Regions from separate parts of the Priestia sp. JV24 genome, predicted to be linked through region 2. Evidence: predicted binding sites of a transcription regulator. Region 2 holds the regulator's gene; the other holds the start of a gene.
The links. The regulator LexA, encoded in region 2, represses DNA repair genes until DNA is damaged. The targets are predictions, from matches to a motif close to CGAACATATGTTCG.
Positions count from the first base shown of each region.

Region 1 (10,146 bases), on a different contig from region 2:
CGACCATTTAAAAGAAATGGTTGATACAAGTGACGAATGGATTGTACAGCGTACCGGAATGAAAGAACGACGAATTGCTGGTGAAGGCGAATACACGTCTACGCTTGCCATTCGAGCCGTTGAAAATTTGCTTAACCGATATGCTGTAGAAATAGAAGATGTAGATGCAATTATTGTTTCGACAACAACGCCAGATCACTTTTTTCCTAGCGTAGCATGTCAGATTCAAGATTACTTTCATATTGATCAAGCTGCTGCATTTGATCTAGGTGCCGCATGCGCCGGTTTTACATATGGCCTTCATGTGGCGAACGGCTTAGTGACGTCGGGATTGCATAAAAAGATTTTAGTTATTGGTGCTGAAGTCATGTCGAAAATTACAGATTATACGGACCGGGCCACATGCGTGCTGTTTGGTGACGGAGCGGGAGCTATGCTTGTAGAGTACGATGAGCATAATCCGAGTTTCTTAGGATGTCACTACGGAACGGACGGAAGCGGAGGGGTGAATTTATATCGTTCTAACTTATCTAATACTCTTTCAGGAAAAGAAATTAATTCGAGCGGGAATTTAGTTCAAAACGGGCGTGAAGTATACCGCTTTGCTGTCCGAACGATTCCAAAAGGAGTAGAAGCATTATTAAAGAATACTTCCATTTCTCTTTCTGATGTAAATTGGTTTATTCCGCATAGTGCAAACCTTCGAATGATTGAAGCTATTTGTGCTAAAACAGGTGTTTCAATGGATAAAACGTTAACGAGTGTGCAATACTGCGGAAATACATCTTCAGCTTCTATTCCGCTTGCTTTAAACGAAGGAATAATGACAGGAAAAGTACAGGGTAATGACCTCCTTATTCTTTATGGGTTTGGAGGAGGATTAACGCACTGCGGTCTGTTAATTAAATGGACGTGTAAAGAAAAAAGCTAAAAGGCGATGCCTTTTAGCTTTTTTGTCTTTTACTGCTAAGAAGAATTCGATAAAATGGAAAAAGAAGTAAAGGGGGTGTGCATATGAATCACGTTTTATACATTGAAGACAATGAAGAAATTGGATTAATGATTCAAAATGAGCTTAAAAAGCAAAACTATGAAGTTACTTGGTTACAATCAGGAGATATCGCCAGTCGGTTTATTAAACAAGCGGATATTGTCATTTTAGATGTAATGCTTCCTGGGTTAGATGGATTTACAGTGGGAAAAAAGCTTAAAAAACTAGCACCTGATGTCCCAATTTTAATGCTTTCAGCTCGTACAGCTCTAGAAGATAAGATCATGGGACTAGAGTTTGCCGATGACTATGTCACAAAGCCGTTTCATCCAGAAGAGCTACTTGCAAGGCTTGAAGTATTGTTAAGAAGATTTTCAAGAAAGAAAGAAGAGCTTATTTTAAAACATTTGCATATTTCGATGAGAGACTATCGCGTGATGAACAGAGAGACAAGTGAAGAAATTAGTTTAACAGGTAAGCAATTTCATATTTTTACTTATTTCCTTCAGCATTTAAATCAAATTTTAACAAAAGAACAAATTTATGAAGGGGTATGGAAAGAGCGTTATATAGAAGGAGATAAAACATTAATGGTACATATTCGCTATTTGCGAGAAAAATTGGAGAAAAATGCAGCTAAGCCTGAAATTATTGAAACAATACGAGGGATTGGGTACAGGGTGAAGCAATGAATGTTACACAGTCTCTTATCACGAAATATATCTTAATTATGATTGCAGCTGTACTAATTATACCTGTATCATTTTTTGCAGGCTCATGGCTGATCACCGTTCCTTTTATGCATATTCAAGGATTATTAAATGAAGAGTATAAAGGAAAAAGCTACTACGAACAAATATGGAATCAAGAAGCCAAAAAGCTAGAAGGAGCAAATGAGAAAACAATTAATCAAAAGCTAAAATTATTAAAAGAAAAATACCCTGAAGCTTCAATGTTCTGGGTAAACGAAGCTGGACAAACACAGCTTCCGCTTCCTTACCATGAATCCCTTCCGAAGCAATGGTCATCTTCTTATACGGCTGAATTTATCAAAAAACGATACGGAAACGATCCGTATACGGTTATTACCTTTATTGGAACAGATAAAAAGCAAGGTTTTATGGTCATTGAAGTGCCGGAAAAAGCCGTTGAGCCTCCTATTCAAAGGCTAGACCCAGCCTACTATAATATTTATTTAGGATTTGTTTTTATCATTGTGCTTTCTTTTATTGTACTTTCTCTATTCTTTTTTCTTCGAATTCGAAAAAGGCTGCGAGCGTTACAAGCTGCTATGAACAACAAAGACGAGCAAGGAATTCCTTTACCTGTTGTATCTGAGTCCACGGATGAAATTGGCCAGCTAGAACAATCGTTTAATCAAATGGTTAAACAGCTTCATGAAAGCCGGGACCGAGAGCAGCAAGAAGAACAGCTGCGACAAGACTTAATTATGAGTCTATCGCATGACTTACGAACACCGCTCACGACTGTTCGAACTCATATTTATCAGATGAAAAACGAAGAAATGGCCTTGAACGTTCAACAATCTCTTGAGGTAATTGATACGAAAGTAGAATTTGTTAGTGATTTAATAGATAATTTATTTTCCTATACGCTGCTGTTAAATAGAAAATATCCATATCGGGAAGAGGAAGTTGATATGGCTCGATTTCTTAGAAAAAGCATTGCACAATGGTATCCACTATTTGAAGAAGAGAATATGGAAGTGGATATTCAACTGCCTTCTCAGTCTATATATTGGCGCGGAGATGTTCAGTGGTTAGAAAGAATAATAGATAATTTATGTCAAAATGTCATTCGTCATGCCAAAGAAGGTAACTTTATTGGCTTTCGCCTTGTTCAAGAGCATGATTTATCTTCTCTCACCATTTCTGATAAAGGGTCAGGCTTTAACAAGAATAGCCATACGAAGCAAAACGGTGTAGGTCTAGCGATTGTGGATGCGATGATTAAAGAAATGGGGTTAACGTGGTCAATTCATTCTACAAAGCATGGAACGGATATTCAAATTGTGTACAAAGCGAGTGATTAATTCACACGCTTTTTTAAACGAATTTTAACCTTTCTTTTCCTTCCTCTTAACTTTAGCTGTTTATAGTAAAGGAGAGGTGATAAAAGTGGAAATTGTTAAAACGATTCAGCTGATAAAAGTATTTAAAGGAGCAGAAGCTGTAAATGAAGTGAATTTATCCATTAAAGAAGGAGAAATCTACGGGTTTTTAGGACCCAATGGAGCAGGGAAGACGACAACGATCCGAATGCTGCTCGGGCTAATGAAGCCAACGAGCGGGGAAATTGAGCTGTTTGGAGAAAGAATAAAAAATCACAGGCAGCATATTCAAGCCTTAAAAAAGATAGGTTCACTTGTAGAGAGCCCTTCCTATTATGCGCATTTAACTGCGAGAGAAAATCTAGAGGTACTTCGCAAAATACTAGGTGTATCTAAAAACAGAGTGGATGAAGTACTAAATATTGTAAAATTAACAAAAGAAGCAAATCGTCCAGTCAAAGGCTTTTCTCTTGGGATGAAACAGCGGCTTGGCATTGCTTCTGCACTCCTCGGAAATCCTCGTTTATTAATCTTAGACGAACCAACCAACGGACTGGATCCTGCAGGAATTCAAGAAATTCGTTCATTAATTAAAGAAATGCCAGGGAAAAACGGAGTTACCGTATTGATTTCAAGTCATTTACTCTATGAAATCGACCATCTAGCGACTCAAGTAGGTATTATTACAAAAGGAAAGATGCTATTTAATGGATCGATTGAATCGCTTCGCAAAAAGGCTAAGCATCAAGTGGCATTTACAACGGGAGAGATAGAAAAGGCTAAAACAATACTATTAGCAAATGGGTTTGTACCTACTATCGATAAACACAGTCTTCTTTTAGATTATATTGATCATGAGCAAGTGGCCCATCTTGTTTATCAGCTTGTGCAAGAAAATGTCTCAATCTACCGAGTTGAAGAAAAATCGAAATCATTAGAAGATATCTTTTTAAAGCTGACGAGTGAGGAGAATGGATATGTTCACAAAAATACTGCAGGCTGAGTGTGTAAAGTTAAAAAGAAAATGGCTCCGGTTTTTACTATTTTTAGGTCCAGCGGGTGTAATTGGCTTAACGCTAGTTGATTATAGCGTTCGATATGAATATTTAATTCAGCAAAACCCGAACGTGTGGGAAGGTCTTTTGCATGAACTAAACATCACGCTTCCAATAGCTTTTTTACTGGGAGGAACGATTCTTGCTTCAAATGTAGCACATATTGAATATCATAGAAGCTCATGGAAGCAGTTGCTGAGCTTACCTGTGAGCAGACTGAGTGTTTATACAGCAAAATTTGTAGTAGTTATGTTTATGCTACTTATCGCTTCTGCTGTTCTATTAATCGGTATAATTGGGCTAGGGTGGTGGTTAGGATTTGGTCTGCCTCCTTCTTGGAAAACTCTTTTTGTTTATACCTTTTATCCGTTTTTTTCGGCTATTCCGTTTGTGGCTATTCAATTATGGCTATCTATGCTTTTTAAAAATCAAAGCCGTTCTCTGGCACTAGGTATTGTGATGAGTGTGACAATGAGTGGTATGAGAGAATTGCCGAGCTGGTTTTTCTGGCAATGGCCAATGCTAGTGTTTTCCGATTATCGGAATACGTATATGATAACAGGTATAATTATCGGCGTTTTTTTATATGCTGCAGGTGCTCTTCACTTTATCAAAAAGGATGTGGCCTAAATGTTGTGGCAATTATGCAAGATAGAATGGTTTAAATTGTTTAAAACAAAAGCCTGGACTTACCTTTTTGTTAGTCCCATTCTTATTGCTGCTATCCTTTTTGTAGGTGATCAGGCAATGCCAAACGGGAGGATGAAATGGTTAATGGCAGATGCTTTGATTGCCAATGTTCACGGCTTACTGTTTTATCCGTTAATTGGCGGGTTAGTAACATCGTTCATCTGTCGGTATGAACACGAAGCCGGAGGGTGGAAGCAATTACTATCTCTTCCTGTGACAAGAACATCCGTATACGGAGCAAAATTGATCACATCAGCAGCTTTCATGGGAATTCTTCAAGTGCTTGTATTTGTTGTTTTATTAGGAGTTGGCATGTTGAAAGGCTATCCGAATGCTATTCCACTAAAAATGATAGCTGGAAATATGCTAGGCGGCTGGGTTGCAGTGTTGCCAATTCTAGCGTTTATGCTAGCTGTGTCAATGGCACTTTCTAGCTTTGGAGCATCTTTAACAGTCAATGTCATTTTAACACTACCGAATTTATTCGTTGCTAATTCTGAACGATTTGGTCCCTGGTACCCATGGACTCAGCCAATGTATGGAATGTTAGGTGTAACGGGAAAAGCATCATGGGGGTTGATGCTGACTACACAGAACTTCCTAGCAGTTGTTATAAGCAGCTTTCTGCTTTTTGGAGCAGCAGGTTTACTGTATTTTCAGCGCAAACATATATAATAGAAAAAACCCGCTTTTTTATAGCGGGTTTTCAGCCGGCTTTTGGAATGGTAAAACCTACTCCAAAGACGTCGCGCACATCGTGTACGACCACAAAAGCTTGTTCGTCGACTTTATGAATAATACGCTTTAATTCTAGCAGTTCTTGTTTGTTCACAACTACGTACAATACGTCTTTTGCTTCTTTTGTATAGCTTCCATGAGCAGAAAAGACAGTGACGCCGCGTTGCATCTTTTTATTGACTTGTTCGGCTACTTCAGCTGAACGGTGTGAAATAATAGTGATTGCTTTGCGAGGGTTGAGTCCTTCAATGATATAATCAAGCACCTTCGTTCCGATGTAAAGAGAAATAACCGTATACATCGTCTTTTCTCCACCGATGACAAAATAAGCGCTTGCTACAACTAATAAATCAATTGCCAGCATCGTTTTGCTAATATTCCAGTCTAGATATTGATTAGCTAAGCGGGCAATAACTGCAGAGCCTCCGGAAGTTCCGCCACCTCTAAACACAAGTCCGAGTCCTACACCAGCTAAAATACCAGCAAAAATAGCCCCCAGTAGCGTATCGTCAAGAGGATTTCCCAGTCCTTCAGTTATATGTAGGAATAGAGACGTAAAAATAATACATATAATTGTGTAAGCAATCACACGTTTGTGAAGCAATTTGTATCCGATCAGTACCAGCAAACCGTTTAATATAAAGTTTGTGATACCCGGAGACCAGCCTAATACATAATAGGTAATCATTGTTACACCGGTTACGCCGCCTTCTGCTAATTCATTTGGAATAGCAAAGTAATTAATGGCCAGTGCGAAAATGAGGCTCCCTAGAATAATGAGGATAATTTCTTTTATTTTATTAATCATGAACGTTACCTCCAATCATCAAAAGCTCCGAAAACACAGTCATGACAATGTATTATACCAACTCTAGAGACCGAATTAAAGATGGGATATCATTATTTTTTTAAAATCAGTTTCTGCTATTAACATAAAATCTTTTGACAGTTTTTATGGAGTATGAAAGAATGAATTGTTTGCTTTTATTTTGATTAAAAAGTTTTGCAATGAGAATGTTCGTTCGGTAAAATAGAAGCAAGAGTCAAGGGGGAGAATGAACGTGTATCAAGATGAATTAAAACAGTATGCGAAGTTAGTAATGCCCGAGCATTTAGAGAAAATGAAGAAAATGTACAGTCCCGATGCGCATAAGCAGCCTTTAGGGTTGAGAAAAGAAAAGATTGAGCATATTGAAAATGTCATTATGAACAGTTACTCGGAGCATCATCCAGTAACACTTCACGTCTATGAAGCAGGACATATTCAAAGGTATGAACGAGTGACGATTGATAAAGTCTCGCTGCAGTCGAATACGCTGATGGTTACAGGCCCTTGTTATACATATTCGATTCGAGCGGATGCAGTAATTGAAGCAGATGTATGGAAAGATGAAAGCTACTCTAGCTAAGAGTAGCTTTTTTGTTCGTTTTGTATCTTTTTTTTAACGCATGCATACAATACATAAAAGCATATTCTGCGAGTAGCAACTTCTAGCTACTAGGAAATTTTAATTAAAGAAGGGATTATTGTATGCAAAATGAAAAAACCCAAGTAAGAGAAATCGAATTAACGCAGTTCATTAAAAAAAGACTCGTTCGTTTTATCTCAAGTTTAGCTATTTCTTCTGCCCTTGCTTCCATATTATATATGCTTCTGTTTTTATTTAAATGATGGGTCACTTTGAGTTGTCCAAAAAGGTGGACAACTTTTTTGGTGTGTAAGCTTTTATGAAATCAGGACAAGCTATGCGTGATTCAGTCAGAAAAATTCAATCGGTCAAGAAATAGTCAAAAACAGTCATAGCTAATTGGGTAGAAGAAAACCTTTACATATAATGAGAAAAGTAGACAAATTCTTGAATTACCAGCTTATTTCCTTTTGTATAAACTATCATTAAAACAAATGCAAAACTAATTATTCATTCAAAAAACTTTATTTTGTAATTAAAAAAATGAATGTTTTTGATTTTTTATGATTGATTTTGAATGTAAACCGTGATAAAGTAAGTACATGAAATAAATGAAAACGCTTTTTTGAAAAAGGAGCTAGAACATGTTAACGCCGGAGAGACATCAACTAATCTTAAAACTTTTAAAAGAGAAAGAACTTGTAAAAGTGCAAGAGTTTATCGAAGTTACAGGCGCTTCGGAATCCACAATTAGAAGAGACTTAAGTCAACTAGAAGAAGAGCAAATGCTCAAACGTGTTCACGGTGGCGCTTCGCTTATTCGCAGTAAACGAATTGAACTGAGCGTTATCGAAAAATCTGCTAAAAATGTTCAAGATAAACGAAACATTGCAGAGTATGCGGCTTCCATTATAAATGAAGGTGACTGTATTTTTTTAGATGCAGGAACTACAACGTATGAAATGATTCCTTTTTTAAAGCAAAAAGATGTAGTTGTCGTGACAAATGGTTTAATGCATTTAAACCCGATGCTAGAACAAGGTATCACCCTCTATTTAATTGGAGGATCCGTTAAACATAAAACGGGCGCTTTAATTGGCAATGGAGCTCTTTTAAGTCTTGAGCAATATCGTTTTGATAAGTGCTTTATGGGAGCGAATGGGATTCATCATCAATATGGATATACAACTCCCGATCCAGAAGAAGCATTAATCAAGCAAACGGCAATGAAGCTGTCTAGAGAATCTTATATTTTATCAGATTCTACTAAGTTTTTTGAAACAAGTTTTGCGAAAATAGCCGATTTACATGAAGCAAAAATTATAACAAATGACGTACCTAGCGATGTACTTATACAGTATGCAAACAAAACAGACATAAAGGTTGTGAAATCATGATTTATACATGTACGTTGAACCCATCCGTTGATTACGTAGTACATGTTTCAGCATTCGAAGAAGGCGGGCTTAACCGCACAACGAATGAAGCCAAGTTTCCAGGAGGAAAAGGCATTAACGTCTCTCGCGTTTTAAAGCGATTAGGTGTTGATAATAAAGCTCTCGGTTTTGTAGCCGGCTTTACAGGAACCTATATTGAAGACTACTTAAAAGCGGAGAATATCGAAACAGCTTTTACAAGAGTTGATGGAGATACCCGCATTAACGTAAAGTTAAAAACGGAAAAAGAAACAGAAATTAACGGTCAAGGACCTGCTATTACAGACGAAGCGCTTCAGTCTTTATTGACTCAAGTAAAGCAAATGACTGAAGGCGATATCTTCGTATTAGCAGGGAGTATACCGAAAACGCTTCCAAGTTCCGTGTATGAAACATTAACTGAACTAGCTGCAGCGAACGGAGTAAAAGTTGTAGTAGATGCAAGTGGAAAAACCTTGCTAGACGTCGTGTCTCACAAGCCGTTTTTTATCAAACCGAATCATCATGAACTTGCAGAATTGTTTGATGTAGAAGTAAACAGTGCAGAAGATGCGCTAGTATATGGTAAAAAACTTGTGGAACAAGGAGCGCAAAACGTCGTTGTATCCATGGCAGGCGATGGAGCACTTCTTATTAACGAAAGCGGTGTCTACAGTGCCACAGTCCCTAAAGGAACAGTGAAAAATTCTGTTGGAGCTGGCGATTCACTTGTAGCTGGATTTATTGCTTCTTATGTAAAGCAAGGGGATTTATTAGAAGCCTTTCAAACAGGAGTTGCTTCAGGAAGTGCCACAGCATTCTCACTTGAATTATGTACAGCAGAAGATGTACAGACGCTTCGTGAACAAGTGTCAATCACAAAGGTAGAGTAGGGGGAACCGAGAATGAGAATTACAGAACTATTAAAAAAAGATACAATCATTCTTGATTTAAAAAGCACGGCAAAAGCTGATGTTATTGATGAGTTAGTTGGAAAATTAGACGAAGCTGGTCGCTTAAGCGACCGAGCTGGCTATAAAGAAGCAATTTTAAACCGTGAATCTCAAAGTACAACGGGAATTGGGGAAGGCATCGCCATTCCGCATGCGAAAACAAGCTCGGTAAAAACGCCGGCCATTGCATTTGGACGCTCAACAGAAGGTATCGATTATGAATCATTAGACGGACAGCCTGCACATCTATTCTTTATGATTGCAGCGAGTGAAGGCGCAAATAACGCTCACTTAGAAACACTATCTCGTTTGTCTACGTTATTAATGGACGAATCGTTCCGAAAAACGTTGCTAACGGCATTATCGATTGATGAAGTTATTAAAGCAATTGATGATAAAGAAACTGAAAATGAAGCGCCGGAAGAAGAAGTGGATACGGCTTCAGATCAATTAGTGCTTGCTGTAACGGCTTGTCCAACAGGAATTGCCCACACATATATGGCAGCGGACAGCCTAAAAGCAAAAGCGAAAGACATGAATGTCACGCTAAAAGTTGAAACAAACGGTTCCAGCGGGGTTAAAAACGCGTTGACGAAGGAAGAAATTGAAAACGCTACCGCTATTATCGTTGCAGCGGACAAGCAAGTAGAAATGGAACGTTTTGCAGGTAAAAAAGTTATTCAAGTTCCAGTAGCTGAAGGAATTCGCAAGCCTGAAGAATTAATTAACCGCGCGTTAAAAGGAGATGCTCCTATATACAGCGGCGGCGGTGGCAGCAAAGAAGGCGGAGAAAGTAAAGGATCAGAGCGTACAGGGTTTTACAA
Region 1 covers NZ_JAPCIN010000015.1:296,696-306,841, forward strand. Annotated here, with positions in the region: gene OK414_RS10840 (ketoacyl-ACP synthase III) at 1-931, shown strand, start outside; gene OK414_RS10845 (response regulator transcription factor) at 1,015-1,683, shown strand; gene OK414_RS10850 (sensor histidine kinase) at 1,680-3,044, shown strand; gene OK414_RS10855 (ATP-binding cassette domain-containing protein) at 3,130-4,065, shown strand; gene OK414_RS10860 (ABC transporter permease) at 4,040-4,747, shown strand; gene OK414_RS10865 (ABC transporter permease) at 4,748-5,482, shown strand; gene OK414_RS10870 (YitT family protein) at 5,514-6,353, opposite strand; gene OK414_RS10875 (YolD-like family protein) at 6,601-6,954, shown strand; gene OK414_RS10880 (hypothetical protein) at 7,077-7,217, shown strand; gene OK414_RS10885 (DeoR/GlpR family DNA-binding transcription regulator) at 7,599-8,351, shown strand; gene pfkB (1-phosphofructokinase) at 8,348-9,262, shown strand; gene OK414_RS10895 (fructose-specific PTS transporter subunit EIIC) at 9,275-10,146, shown strand, end outside.
Region 1: a site for LexA is predicted at 6,557-6,570, ahead of OK414_RS10875 (YolD-like family protein). Genes of this name have one in related genera too.

Region 2 (10,146 bases):
GCTTGGCCGCGATTTTCTCTTGATTTTGATACAAAGTACCAAGGGTTTCTTTGACTTCTTGATAAAGAGAATTGATGTGGAAGATTTTTTTAAAGAGCTCAGAAAACTCTTGACCTTCTGTGCGAGAGCTAATTTCTAAAAATAAATATTTACCTGAAAATACGGTAATAGAGCGGATTAGTCGCTCAATGCCCTCTGAATTTTTATGAAACGTGAGCTGAGAATACTCATAAGATAGTTTTAGCAACACGATTTTATAGAAAAAATGCAAAAATAAATTATAGTAATGCTGGCCAAATAGATGATTCATCAAAAGCTGATCCGTTTTAGAGTCTGTCGATTTAGAAATACACGAAAACACATGGTCTGTTATAACGTAATAGGTTTCAGGAGCCCATCTGGAGTACACGTGTTTGGTATTATACGTTTTAATATACTCGTGGTTGTGTGCAGAGATAAACGGTTTCCCGTCAGGCGTATAGCTATTTAGCTGCCCAGTACGAAATAAAGTTGTGGAGTTAATCTCTTGCTCTTGATTTACCGTTACATAACTTAATACAAACATCCGTTCATCGATAAAATAAGGAAGGCTCCCTACATGCTGTTCACGCGTGGCTTCTTTTTTGATGTGTTCGTTCAAAAATGGCGCAAGCTGTGAAAAAATATAATCCTGTACTTTGCTATAGCGATGATGTTCATAGGTAATGGTGGATCCATGCTCTTCAGCAAGCTTCGGTTCTAATACACGAAAATGATTCATGAATTCTAAAATGTCATCATAGGTGTAATGATTATGACTCATCTCAGTGCGAATGGTCATGACGCCAATTTCAAAAGGACATAAAAAAACATCCACAGACAGCACGTTGCTAGACACGGTGGTGGAGGAAGTTTGTAGCGTAACGGTATGGTCTATTTTTTTTGAAAATCGAAGCAAGCCTTCTTTTTCGCAGGAATCAGGGAATAGAATACATTCAATGTAAGGAAGAAAATATTGATCCAAGCTATCATGAGATACGTAATACTGTTCTCCGTAGTATTCTTTTTCTACATGTTTGTTTTGAATGGAAAAAAACTCAAACAAATTTGCTTCTAGTGCATGAACAAGCTGCTCTTTATTTTTTCGGTCAAAGGAAAAAGGAAAAAGAAACATGTTCATTGCTTTGGTAGGTACAATGGTTTGAAATGGTTCTGTTTTCCTTGGTGTATTGGTCATAAACTACATCCTTCTTATAGTCGGTTGTATTTCCTTGTAAGAGTCGAGGAAATGCAGGTAGAAAGTAAAAAAGGTAAAACAAGATTTACAAAAACCGTTCTACCTGCCTGCGATGATTCAACGTATCATTTATAATATGCCAATTTTTTTAGAAAACAAACGTAAAAAAACCAACTAACATCATGATTAGTTGGTTTTACATACAGTGTCTGATTAGTGAATCGTGCGATATACACCAGTTACTTTTCCTAAAATCGTTACGTGGCGAAGAATAATAGGCGCCATCGTTGAATTTTCAGGCTGTAAACGAACGAAATTTTCTTCTTTAAAGAAACGTTTTACCGTTGCTTCGTTGTCTTCGGTCATAGCGACCACAATATCTCCATTATTAGCTGTTTGCTGCTGACGTACGATTACCATATCGCCATCTAGAATACCTGCTTCAATCATACTTTCTCCCATAATTTCAAGCATAAATACATGATCATCTGGAGAAACGAATTTATCTGGAAGAGGGAAATATTCTTCCACATTTTCAACGGCTGTTATAGGCAGACCCGCTGTTACTTTACCGATAACAGGAACATTAATGACATTGCTTTTAGGGATGTTTACTTCGTCTAGTTGAAGAACTTCGATTGCTCTTGGTTTTGTCGGATCTCTGCGAATTAACCCTTTGCTTTCTAAACGAGCTAAATGTCCGTGTACAGTGGAGCTAGAGGCTAATCCTACCGCTTCCCCAATCTCACGAACAGAAGGCGGATAACCTTTTAATTTTACTTCATGCTTAATAAAATCTAGTATGTCTTGTTGACGTTTTGATAGCTTCATATTTTTCACCTCAATTTTAGCTATTCTTTAGGTGAATTATACCACGTGATGTGTCAATATACAAACATAAGTTCGAAGAATTCCATTGACAGAAACAAATGTTCTCACTAAAATAAGAACATATATTCTGATAGGGGGATCATAATATGCAACAATTCTTACATTCTATGAAACATTACGCTATTTTTTTTGCAGTTATCGCTGCACTTACATATGTATTGACGCTGGTTTTAGGAGCGGATAAAGTAGATTTAGACAAATATTCAACGGTTACTATCACAAAAGGAGATACGCTTTGGGAATTGTCCAACAAGTATCATAATCACCATCATTTGACCACCAATGAATTTGTCAAATGGGTTGAAGACGTCAATGACTTAAACTCAGACACTGTCCAGTCTTTATCTCCTGGAGATAAATTATATATTCCTGTTTTAAAAAAAGAGTTACATAATCAAGTGGCAATTGAACAGTAGTGTGTAACGGTCGTTCCTGAATATTGTTAGAAGCCGAAAAGGTCGTGATAAAAGTGGATGCCATTATTTATTGCCGTGTCAGTACGGATAAAAAAACCCAAGAAACATCTTTACAGCGCCAGCAAGAAGAATTAAAAAAGCTTGCTGATCTTCACCATCTAGACGTAAAAAAAGTCGTAATGGAAAAAGCAAGCGGATATGAAGTAGACAGAGAGGGTATTTTGGATGTTCTTCATACAATGAAAGAAGAAAAAATATCTGTGTTGCTTATTCAAGATGAAACACGATTAGGCAGAGGAAATGCCCGAATTGCGCTGCTTCATGCTTTTCATAAAGAAAATGCTACCATCTATACGATTAGTCATCAAGGCCAGCTTCAGCTTTCAGAATCTGATTCAATGGTGTTAGATATTATTAGCTTAGTGGAAGAGCATCAGCGGAAATTACATAATGCTAAAATTAAAAGAGGAATGAAAAGAGCTGTAGAAAACGGTTATCGTCCGCAGCAAAATTTAAAAAATCAAGGAGTTAACTCGGGAAGAGAAAAAAAAGAAGCGCCAATTGAAGAAATTGTCCGCCTTCGTCATAACGGCTTAACCTTTGCTGAAATCTCAGTTACGCTAAAAGGTTTTGGCTATAATATTTCAAAAGCGACGGTACATCGCCGCTATCAAGAATACCAAGAGAGTGCTCAATCTCTTGATAAAACGAAAGAGATTTAGTAAGATGACTACATGTTGCCGGAACGGTTCGGTAATTTTAATTATTGATTATAAGGAGATAGGTTTTATATGCTATCAAAAGATAAACTTGCTCGTATTAATGCTCTTTCAAAAAAGGCAAAGGCTGAAGGTCTGACAGAATCTGAAGCGAAAGAACAGCAAGAGCTACGTCAGGAATATTTAAAAGTTTTCCGACAATCTATGACAAATCACCTTCATACGATTAAAGTTGTGGACGAAGAAGGTAAAGATGTTACGCCTAAGAAGTTAAAAGAGAGTAAAAAGAAGCGTCTTCACTAAGACGTTCTAGTAAAACTAGAGGGAATGTTCCCTCTAGTTTTTTGTATATTTTTAATAAGGCACACAAAAACTGTAAAAGTGGAAAATTTTTTGGTTCAAGTATTGTACAAATAAGCAAATCATTAGTATGATAACATATGTACATAGTTTTGAAAGGAATGAAGAGTATGACACAACGTATTGAAGATCTTTCGATTGCAACAATTCGTACTTTATCAATCGATGCGATTGAAAAAGCAAATTCAGGTCACCCAGGTATGCCAATGGGAGCTGCTCCAATGGCATATACATTGTGGACAAAATTTATGAACATCAATCCAAAGAATCCAAACTGGTTCAACCGTGACCGCTTTGTATTATCAGCAGGACACGGATCGGCACTATTATACAGCTTGCTTCATTTAGCTGGATATGACTTATCAATTGAAGACCTTAAAAACTTCCGTCAATGGGGAAGTAAAACACCAGGTCATCCAGAGTTCGGTCATACAGCAGGTGTTGATGCAACAACTGGCCCACTAGGACAAGGTATTGCAATGGCTGTTGGTAAAGCAATGGCAGAACGTCATTTAGCTGAAACATACAACAAAGAAGGTTTAGAAATTGTAGACCACTTTACGTATGGTATTTGTGGTGACGGAGACTTAATGGAAGGTGTATCTGCTGAAGCAGCTTCATTAGCAGCACATTTAAAATTAGGACGTTTAGTTGTTTTATACGATTCAAATGATATTTCTTTAGACGGAGATTTAGATCGCTCGTTCTCTGAAAACGTAGAAGATCGTTTCAAAGCTTACGGATGGCAAGTAATCCGCGTTGAAGACGGCAATGACTTGACAGCGATTGCAAACGCAATTGAAGAAGCAAAAGGCGATTTAATACGCCCAACGCTAATTGAAGTAAAAACAACAATCGGATTTGGTTCTCCAAACCACGCGGGTACTTCTGGCGTGCACGGTTCTCCATTAGGTTCCGATGAAACAAAATTAACAAAAGAAGCTTATGCATGGACATTTGAAGAAGATTTCTATGTGCCAGAAGAAGTGTATGCTCACTTCAAAGCTACAATTGCTGAAGATGGCCAAAAGAAAGAAAACGAATGGAACGATGTATTTGCACAGTATAAAGAAAAATACCCTGAACTAGGTCGTCAATTTGAACTAGCAGTAGAAGGAAAGTTACCGGAAGGCTGGGAAGAAACGCTTCCAGCATACGAAACGGGTTCAAGCCTAGCTAGCCGTGCTTCTTCTGGAGAAGTATTAAACGCAGTAGCACAAGCTGTACCTCAATTCTTCGGCGGTTCAGCTGACTTAGCTGGCTCAAATAAAACAATGATTAAAGGTTCAGAAGACTTCACTGCAGCTGATTACAGCGGACGTAATATCTGGTTTGGTGTACGTGAATTTGCAATGGGAGCTGCATTAAACGGTATGGCTCTACACGGCGGTGTAAAAGTATTCGGAGGAACATTCTTTGTATTCTCTGATTATCTTCGCCCAGCAATTCGCTTAGCAGCTTTAATGAAGCTTCCTGTAACATATGTATTCACACATGACAGTATCGCAGTTGGAGAAGACGGCCCAACACATGAGCCAATTGAACAATTACCATCACTTCGTGCAATGCCAGGTCTTTCAGTGGTTCGTCCTGCAGATGCAAATGAAACAGCTGCTGCATGGCGCCTAGCATTAGAATCAACTGACCGCCCAACGGCGCTTGTATTGACTCGTCAAAACTTGCCAACGCTTGAAGGTACAAAAGAAAATGCATACGAAGGCGTGTCTAAAGGTGCATATGTTGTATCTAAAGCTGGTAAAGACCAAGCGGATGCATTAATACTTGCAACAGGCTCTGAAGTAAGCCTAGCAGTAGAAGCACAAAAAGCATTAGCTGCAGAAGGCATTGACGTATCTGTAGTAAGTATGCCTGCATGGGACCGTTTCGAAGAGCAATCTGCTGAGTACAAAGAAAGTGTTATCCCTAAATCAGTGAAAAAACGTTTAGGTATTGAAATGGCTTCTACACTTGGCTGGGAACGCTATGTTGGAGACGAAGGACAAGTTCTTGGTATTAATCACTTCGGTGCATCTGCTCCTGGTGAAACAATCATGAAAGAATTTGGTTTTACAGTTGAAAATGTAGTAGCAAAAGTGAAAAGCTTGCTTAATGCATAATTCTTTTTCATAAGAAAGAGCGGACTCCTGTGGTCTGCTCTTTTTTTTCGACAAAAAAACAAAGGAATTTTTTCATCGATAGACAAGCATTGCGTACACCATTCGGTATAATGGTACAAAAAAGAACGAGCCGAAAGGGAGGATGAATCGTGAGAACGTATGAAGTATATTTAATGGAGGAAGAAGTTGCATCATCCTATTTTCGAAGAGAAAAGCTCATTTATCAGCTGCTGATTGAATATAGAATGAAACGTCACTTGCAGGAAACGCACTTACAAAAACAAGTTCATTACATTACTCGCCAACTGCCCATTTCATTTATTCAACGAGAATTGCTTCAGGCGTTTTCTCATTATCCTCATTTTTTTACTCATCAAGAGACGTTTGTGCTGGAATATCCTCATAAAAAAAGTCGAGCATCTATAAAATTAACGAATCGCTGTATAACAATTGAAGGAGATGGCAATGTTGATGCTGAGACAGCTTTTTTTGAAGTATTACGCAAGCTAGATCCTTGTTTTTTAGCAGTGAATTATGGAACGGATGAATACGGCTGGCTGAGGCCTGTGAAAACAAGAAAATTTGTGTAATTATTTAAGGAAATTGGAACGGAAATATTGTATAATAGCGTATGGTCTAGTACACTGTAAGTTAGACAACACGAAGGAGGAAGTAATACCATGGGAATGTATATTCTAGTTGGTGTTCTAGCATTAATTGTTGGGATAGCGCTAGGATTTTTCATTGCTCGTAAGTATATGATGAGCTATCTGAAGAAAAATCCACCAATTAATGAACAAATGTTAAAAATGATGATGATGCAAATGGGCATGAAACCATCGCAGAAAAAAATTAACCAAATGATGAAAGCAATGAACGGCCAAATTAAATAATGGTTAATTGGACAGACACTCTCTATTCAGAAGGGTGTCTTTTGTTTTATGATAGAGATAAGAAAATAGTTGTGGGGCTAGGGGGATACGATGAAAATTTTTCGAGAGTTATGGTGGTTTTTCAAACAGGAAAAAAAGTCTTATATAACGGGGATAGCGCTGCTCATTATTGTGGCAGCATTAGAACTTCTCCCGCCTAAAATTATTGGTTTAACGGTAGATGGCATTAAAGAAGGGACGCTGAATGGAAAGCGCTTAATGCAGATGGTTGGCATTTTGCTAGGAGCTGCTGTTGTGGCCTATTTCACAAGATACATATGGCGTATTATGATATTTGGTTCATCTGTTAAACTAGCCAAGCAGCTGAGAAATACCCTCTACACTCATTTTACCAAGATGAATCAGGCCTTTTATCAACGGCGGCGAATTGGGGATCTGATGGCTCATGCAACAAACGATATTCAAGCTATTCAACAAACTGCAGGTTCGGGCGTTTTGACACTCGTGGATTCCATTGTCACAGGAGGGCTTGTTCTATGCACAATGGCCCTCACAATCAGCTGGAAATTAACGCTTATTTGCCTTATTCCTATGCCGCTTATGGCCGTTTTAACAAGTTACTATGGTACATTGCTTCATGCGCGGTTTCATCACGCACAAGCAGCATTTTCTACTTTAAATGATAAGGTTCAAGAAAGCATTAGCGGAATTAAAGTCATTAAGACGTTTGGGGAAGAAGCAGCTGATGTCGAAGAATTTCGCATTAAGTCTGCAGATGTTGTGCAAAAGAACATGAAAGTAGCCCGAGTAGATGCATTGTTTGATCCGACCATTTCGATTATTGTAGCACTTTCTTTTTTACTTGCTCTTATTTTTGGCAGCAAGATGGTTATTAGTGAAGAGTTAACACTGGGTCAGCTTGTTACCTTTACAACTTATTTGGGCCTTCTTATTTGGCCGATGCTCGCGTTTGGCTGGCTATTTAACATTGTAGAACGTGGAAGAGCATCATATGATAGGGTATTTTCTTTATTAAAAGAAGAAAATTCGATTGAAGAAGCAGCGCATCCTAGCGTTGAAATGCCAACAGGAAATATTGAAGCTGTTATTCATAGGTTTTCGTATGGTAAAGAAGACGCATATACGTTAAACGAAATTTATTTTACACTTTCTCGCGGTCAAACGTTAGGGATTGTCGGAAAGACGGGTGCTGGGAAAACCACGATTTTAAAGCTGCTGCTTCGTGAATTTGATGTAAGAGACGGAGCTGTTTTATGGGGAGGAAAAGACATTAAAGACTATGCTTTTGATTCATTGTACAAAAGCATTGGATATGTTCCTCAAGATCACTTTTTGTTTTCAACAACAGTTGCTGATAATATCGCTTTTGGAAAAAGAGAAGCAAGCAATCAAGAGATTAAAGAAGCGGCTAAGGTTGCCAATGTACATAGAGACATTCTCGATTTTACAGATGGCTATCAAACAATAGTAGGCGAAAAAGGCGTTTCATTATCGGGTGGACAAAAACAGCGTATCTCGATTGCAAGAGCTCTTCTATTAGATCCTGAGCTTTTAATTTTAGACGACTCGCTATCAGCGGTAGATGGAAAAACGGAAGCGGGTATTTTACAAGCGCTGAAGCAGAAACGTCAAAATCGAACAACGATTATTACAGCGCATCGGCTGAGCTCGGTTACTCATGCAGACCTGATTCTTGTATTTGATAAAGGGAAAATTATTCAGCGAGGAACTCATGAGGAACTGCTTAGCGTGAGCGGCTGGTACCAGGATATGTACGATAGACAGCAGCTTGAACGTGCGGTAGAAGAAGGAGAGACGAAAAATGAAAATTGAGCATTCTTCGGTACATAAACGTCTGTTTCGCTATACAATTCCGCATAAAAAATCATTTTTTTTAGCGTTCACACTATTATTAATTGCTACGGCTGCGGATTTATTAGGGCCCATTTTGATTAAAATTTTCATTGACGATTATTTAACTCCTAAGTATTTGCCTCTTCAGCCTCTTGTGTGGCTGGCTAGCAGTTATTTGCTTTTACAGCTTTTAAAAATTGTCGTTCAATACTTTCAGCTTCTGCAGTTCCAAAAAATTGCGCTTCAAATTATTCAGCAGATTCGAATTGACGTTTTTTCTCATGTTCATCGCTTGGCTCTTCGCTTTTTTGACAACACGCCCACGGGAAGCCTGGTATCTCGAATTACAAATGACACGGAAGCCATGAAAGAAATGTTTGTAGAAGTCATCGCGGTTTTTATTCAAAATGGGGTATTTTTGGTCGGTATTTTTATAGCCATGTTTATGCTAGATATGAAGCTGGCTTTTTATTGTTTAGTTCTTCTCCCGTTCATTTGGGGACTTATGAAGCTTTATCAGCATTACAGCGCTATTTACTACGGACAGCTTCGAGAGAAACTAAGCCAGTTAAATGCCAAGCTTCATGAGTCTTTGCAAGGCATGTCTATTATTCAGCTATTTCGTCAAGAAAAGCGGCTGCGCTCGGAATTTGAAGAAATCAATGATGAACATTACAAAGCGGGGATGCGCAATATTAAGTTAGATGGTTTGCTGCTAAGGCCGGCAGTCGAAATTCTTTACATTTTGGCCGTTATTCTTGTGCTCAGTTATTTTGGTATTTCCGTAGCTGACAGTCCTGTTAAAATTGGTGTTCTTTACGCGTTTATCAACTACTTGGATCGTTTTTTTGAGCCTGTTAATGAAATGATGCAGCGTCTCTCTATGTATCAGCAAGCGATGGTATCAGCCTCTCGGGTATTTGACTTGATGGATGAAAAAGAAAAAAATCCAGTCATGACAGGAGAACAAAAGCAGGGGGTACAAAAAGGAACGGTAGAATTCAGAAACGTAACGTTTTCCTATGATGGTGTTCGAGATGTACTTTCTGATATATCGTTTACGGTAAACGAAGGAGAAACAGTGGCTTTAGTAGGCCATACGGGAAGCGGGAAAAGCTCCATCATTAATTTATTAATGCGTTTTTATGAGCAGCAAAAAGGAGACATTTTGATCGATAATAAACCGCTATCGTCTTTTTCAAATAAACAGCTTCGAGATGAGGTAGGGCTAGTGCTTCAAGATGCCTTTTTATTTGCAGATACCGTGAAACGAAATATTACGCTGCACGAAGACCATTTTTCTGATGAACAAGTAAAAGCAGCGGCGGAATTTGTGCAAGCTCATGCATTTATCGAAGCCCTTCCAAATAAGTATAATGAAGTGCTAGTCGAAAGAGGTTCCACTTTATCAAGCGGCCAGCGTCAGCTCTTAGCATTTGCAAGAACGGTCATCCGGAATCCTAAAATCCTTATTCTTGATGAAGCAACAGCACACATTGATACACAAACAGAAGAAGCGATTCAAGAAGTGTTAAGAGATATGGGAAAAGGCCGTACAACAATTGCGATTGCCCATCGTTTATCCACTATTCAACACGCCGACTGTATTTTAGTACTGCATAAAGGAAAAATCGTCGAAAAAGGCACACATACTGAACT
Region 2 covers NZ_JAPCIN010000023.1:12,192-22,337, reverse strand. Annotated here, with positions in the region: gene OK414_RS21405 (hypothetical protein) at 1-1,216, opposite strand, end outside; gene lexA (transcriptional repressor LexA) at 1,430-2,047, opposite strand; gene yneA (cell division suppressor protein YneA) at 2,194-2,523, shown strand; gene OK414_RS21390 (recombinase family protein) at 2,577-3,245, shown strand; gene OK414_RS21385 (DUF896 domain-containing protein) at 3,315-3,545, shown strand; gene tkt (transketolase) at 3,713-5,719, shown strand; gene sirA (sporulation inhibitor of replication protein SirA) at 5,869-6,309, shown strand; gene OK414_RS21370 (YneF family protein) at 6,400-6,612, shown strand; gene OK414_RS21365 (ABC transporter transmembrane domain-containing protein) at 6,703-8,466, shown strand; gene OK414_RS21360 (ABC transporter ATP-binding protein) at 8,456-10,146, shown strand, end outside.